2 regions of the Rhizobium sp. WYCCWR 11152 genome follow, and region 1 is predicted to be linked to the other one. Evidence: predicted binding sites of a transcription regulator. Region 1 holds the regulator's gene; the other holds the start of a gene.

Evidence for each region. The regulator HrcA, encoded in region 1, represses chaperone genes, less so after heat shock. The targets are predictions, from matches to a motif close to GTTAGCACTCNCNNNNNGNGAGTGCTAAC.
Region 2: the regulator HrcA is predicted to act here: its motif matches at 1,130-1,158, upstream of G9X67_RS18175 (co-chaperone GroES).

Annotation. Positions count from the first base shown of each region.
Region 1 covers NZ_JABFCP010000011.1:450,282-452,484, forward strand. The annotation lists gene grpE (nucleotide exchange factor GrpE) at 1-448, opposite strand, end outside; gene hrcA (heat-inducible transcriptional repressor HrcA) at 559-1,647, opposite strand; gene rph (ribonuclease PH) at 1,776-2,203, shown strand, end outside.
Region 2 covers NZ_JABFCP010000009.1:594,202-596,404, reverse strand. The annotation lists gene groL (chaperonin GroEL) at 1-709, opposite strand, end outside; gene G9X67_RS18175 (co-chaperone GroES) at 759-1,076, opposite strand; gene G9X67_RS35050 (hypothetical protein) at 1,587-1,850, shown strand; gene G9X67_RS18165 (hypothetical protein) at 1,847-2,182, shown strand; gene G9X67_RS18160 (hypothetical protein) at 2,179-2,203, shown strand, end outside.

The DNA of each region.
Region 1 (2,203 bases):
AATTCGGATCGAACTTCTGGCCGACCGGCTCCAGCTTGCGAACGCCATGGCGCTCGAGAGCCGACAGCATGGCGCGCTCGGTCATCTCGACACCCTCGATCAGCGTGCTCAGGCCGGCATCGGCCGCAGCCCTGGTCTCCGGAGGGATGGCATCGAGCGCGCGACGCAGATTGTCGGACACGGCGAGCATGTCGCGCGCAAAGCCGGCGACGGAATAGGACTTGGCATCCTTCACTTCGCGCTCGGTGCGGCGGCGCAGATTGTCCATCTCGGCAGCAAGGCGCAGATAGCGGTCACGCAGTTCGCCGTTTTCGGCTTTCAGAAGCTCGATCGGGTCCGGCTGGGCGGGCTCTTGCTGCGCAGTTTCGTTCTCGACGTAGGCGGCAGCGTCGGCTGCGGCATCGGCCGCAGTTGCGTCAGGTCCGTTTTTCGTCGTGTCATCGGTCATGACGGTCTCCGGTTGGTGTCTTCAGATGCGCCCGATATCGAGGTTTGACCGAAAAAAATCAAGTCTGCGTGACAAAGAAGCGAAAATTCCGCGTGACTGATAGCTGCGCGTCAAAGCTGATTGCGCGAAAGGCGGGAGACGAGCTGGGCTGTGTAGTCCACCATCGGCACGATGCGCGAATAATTGAGCCGCGTCGGGCCGATGACGCCGACGGCACCGACGATGCGATCGTCGTCGTCACGATAGGGCGCGACGATGAGCGACGAGCCGGACAGCGAGAAGAGCTTGTTTTCCGAACCGATGAAGATGCGCACGCCCGAACCGCTTTCGGCGAGATTGAGGATCTCGATCAGGCTGTCCTTCTTCTCGAGATCGTCGAACAGCAGGCGCAGCCGGTCGAGATCCTCGGCGCCGGCGAGGCCTTCGAGCAGGTTGGCGCGGCCGCGGATGATCAGCTGCGTGGGCTTTCCCTCGTCCGGGCTGCCGGCCCAGACAGCAATGCCGCGCTCGACCAGATCGCGTGACAGGGCATCGAGCTCGTGACGGACGTCGTCCTTCAACCGGCTTAACTGTTTGCGAAGCTCCGGCAGGGTCTGGCCGGACATATGGGCATTGAGAAAATTCGCAGCTTCCGTCAGCTGCGAGGAGGTGACGCCCGCCGGCAGCTCGATGATGCGATTTTCCACCTGATCATGGTCGCCGACGAGCACGGCCAGCGCCTTTGTCGGTTCGAGCCGGATGAACTCGACATGTTTCAGCACCGGATCGCTTTTCGAGGTGATGACGAGGCCGGCGCCGCGCGAAATGCCGGATAACATGCGGCTTGCCTCGTTCATCATCGATTCGACGGGATTGCCGCCACTTTCGACCCGCACCTGGCGGTCGATGTTGGCGCGCTCCTCGGCCGAGAGATCGCCGACCTGCATGAAGGCGTCGACGAAGAAGCGCAGGCCGATCTGGGTCGGCAACCGGCCGGCGCTGACATGCGGCGAATAGATCAGGCCGAGCTCTTCGAGATCGCTCATGACATTGCGCACCGAGGCCGGCGACAGCGACATCGGCAGGATACGGGACAGGTTGCGTGAACCGAGCGGCTCGCCGCTTTCCAGATAACCTTCGACGATGCGACGAAAAATTTCCCTGGAGCGCTCGTCCAGCGCAGCTACGGCATCCGAAACCGACGTCGACCTGATGCCCATGAAGCTTTCGAACCCGTGCTGATGATACTTCCCGAAAAGTAAGTCAAACTCACACCCGTGGCAAAAGGGAATTTGCAAATGAGCGCCGCCAATCGTAGAAGCGGTCAAATAAACCCCAGGAGATAAGAATGCGGCCTTCAGGCAGAAAAATCGACCAGATGCGCAAGGTCTCGTTCGAGCGCAATTTTTCCAAGCATGCGGAAGGCTCCTGCCTGGTGAAGTTCGGCGACACGCATGTGCTCTGCACGGCGAGCCTCGAAGAAAAGACGCCGCCATGGCTGCGCAATACCGGCAAGGGCTGGGTCACGGCCGAATACGGCATGCTGCCGCGGGCGACCGGCGAACGCATGAAGCGCGAAGCCGCCGCCGGCAAGCAGGGCGGCCGCACCCAGGAAATCCAGCGGCTGATCGGTCGGTCGCTGCGCGCCGTCGTCGACCTGCAGGCGCTCGGCGAGCGGCAGATCACGCTCGATTGCGACGTCATCCAGGCCGATGGCGGCACGCGGACCGCCTCGATCACCGGTGGCTGGATCGCGCTTTACGACTGCCTGAAATG
Region 2 (2,203 bases), on a different contig from region 1:
GGATCGGCAGCATCGCCTGCAGGCTGCCGAGTTTCTTCTCGTGAACGAGGATATAGGGTTCCTCCAGTTCCACGCGCATCTTCTCGGCATTGGTGACGAAATAGGGCGAGAGATAGCCACGATCGAACTGCATGCCCTCGACGACATCGAGTTCGGTCTCGGCGGTTCGCGCCTCTTCGACTGTTATGACGCCCTCATTGCCGACCTTGTCCATCGCACTGGCGATCATCTCGCCGATGGCGGCGTCGCCATTGGCGGCAATGGTGCCGACCTGCGCGATCTCGCCTGATGACTTGACCTTCATCGCCCTCGCCTTGATTTCCTTGACGACGGCGATAACGGCGAGATCGATGCCGCGCCTCAGATCCATCGGGTTCATGCCGGCAGCGACGAGCTTTGCGCCTTCGCGGAAGATGGAGGCGGCGAGCACCGTTGCCGTCGTCGTGCCGTCGCCGGCAAGGTCATTGGTCTTCGAAGCCACCTCGCGCACCATTTGCGCGCCCATGTTTTCGAACTTGTCTTCGAGCTCGATCTCCTTGGCGACGCTGACGCCGTCCTTGGTAATGCGCGGTGCGCCATAGGCCTTGTCGATGACGACGTTGCGACCCTTCGGGCCAAGCGTCACCTTGACGGCATTGTTGAGCAATTCGACGCCGCGCAGCAGGCGGTCGCGCGCGTCGGTGGAGAACCTGATTTCCTTGGCAGACATGATATTTCTTCCCAGTTCGGTCTTGAGTTGCGGGTCACAAATTCGACCCTCAGGCGGCTTTGCCGGCGGCCGCTTCGGTCTTTTCGACGATGCCCATGATGTCGGTCTCCTTCATGATCAAAAGGGTTTCGCCATCGATCGTGACCTCGCTCCCCGACCATTTTCCAAACAGAATGAGATCGCCGACCTCGACATCGAGCGGGACGAGATTACCGCCTTTGTCGCGCAGGCCCGGGCCGACTGCGACCACTTCGCCTTGCTGCGGCTTCTCCTTGGCGGTGTCTGGAATGATGATCCCGCCCTTGGATTTGACATCGCCTTCCGCACGTCGAATGACGACGCGGTCGTGAAGTGAACGGAATTTCATAGAGGTCTTTCTGCTGCCGGCGCGTAGGGCGGCTGCAATTCATAAATAGCACTCGTGGCACTCGATTGATAGGAGTGCCAAGAAATATTGTTCACGCGGGGAATTTCTTTAAAAATTCAGGAAATCAATTTGAGCGGATATTTTGTAATAATCAGGAAATGAATAGAATTTTCACGCCATCGCGCTCAATTTTATTTAACGTGTCGTTGAGTTAATTTAGCGTTTTTCATAGATAAATCCGAATTATCTTGATTTAAACTCAATCGAGGCGCAATGATAGGTCTCGTCGATTTGGCCGACTTGGCTTCGCGGTGTCAGAGACCTACGACCCGCCATCACCACTGAATATTCGATAGCAATCTATGACGTCGTTCCGGCGTTGATTTCGCCTATTCCGATCCGGAATGAGCTTGGCGCTGACCGCGGATGTACCGGCAGCATCGAGTTCGTCCGGTTCGGATCTCAACGATACAGGAAACGCATCGGTGTCTTCCTGCAGAGGCCTCAGCCGTGACCAGTCGCACCACACAAACCGTCGTCCGCTTTTCATCCCCGTTCCGCCTGCCCGGTTTCGACGGGGCGCAGCCAGCCGGAGAATACCGCGTCGATTATGACGAGGAATTGATCGATAGCGTTTCCAGGCTTGCCTGGCGACGGGTCGGCGCCTTCATCCACCTGCCGGCGATCGCCACGCAGAGTTCGACGCAGCAGATGATGCCTATCCCCCTGTCAGCTCTCGAAACCGCGCTCGAAAAGGACCACAAACCGTCATGACCGCTACGCGCATCCCGCAACGCAATGGACGCTCGATCCGGCGCGAAGCAGCAACGCATATCTTCAAAGTGGGGCAGACTGTCCGAGTGAAGGACGGGTTCCTGGTCGTTCCCTCGAAGCTCCCCGACACATACCGCATTACCGCCACGCTGCCTCCGAGAGGAAATGTGCTGCAATACCGCATCCGCAGCGACGATGAACGTCATGAGCGCGTCGCGACGGAAGACAGTCTGGAACTGGTAAACCTATCGCCCGCCGGCAGCGGCGCAACACTGATCGAGAGGACGTTTGGCCATGGCCACGGCCCGAATGACGAAAGGTTGACATCGTGAACAGCCATGAAGACGAAGCCG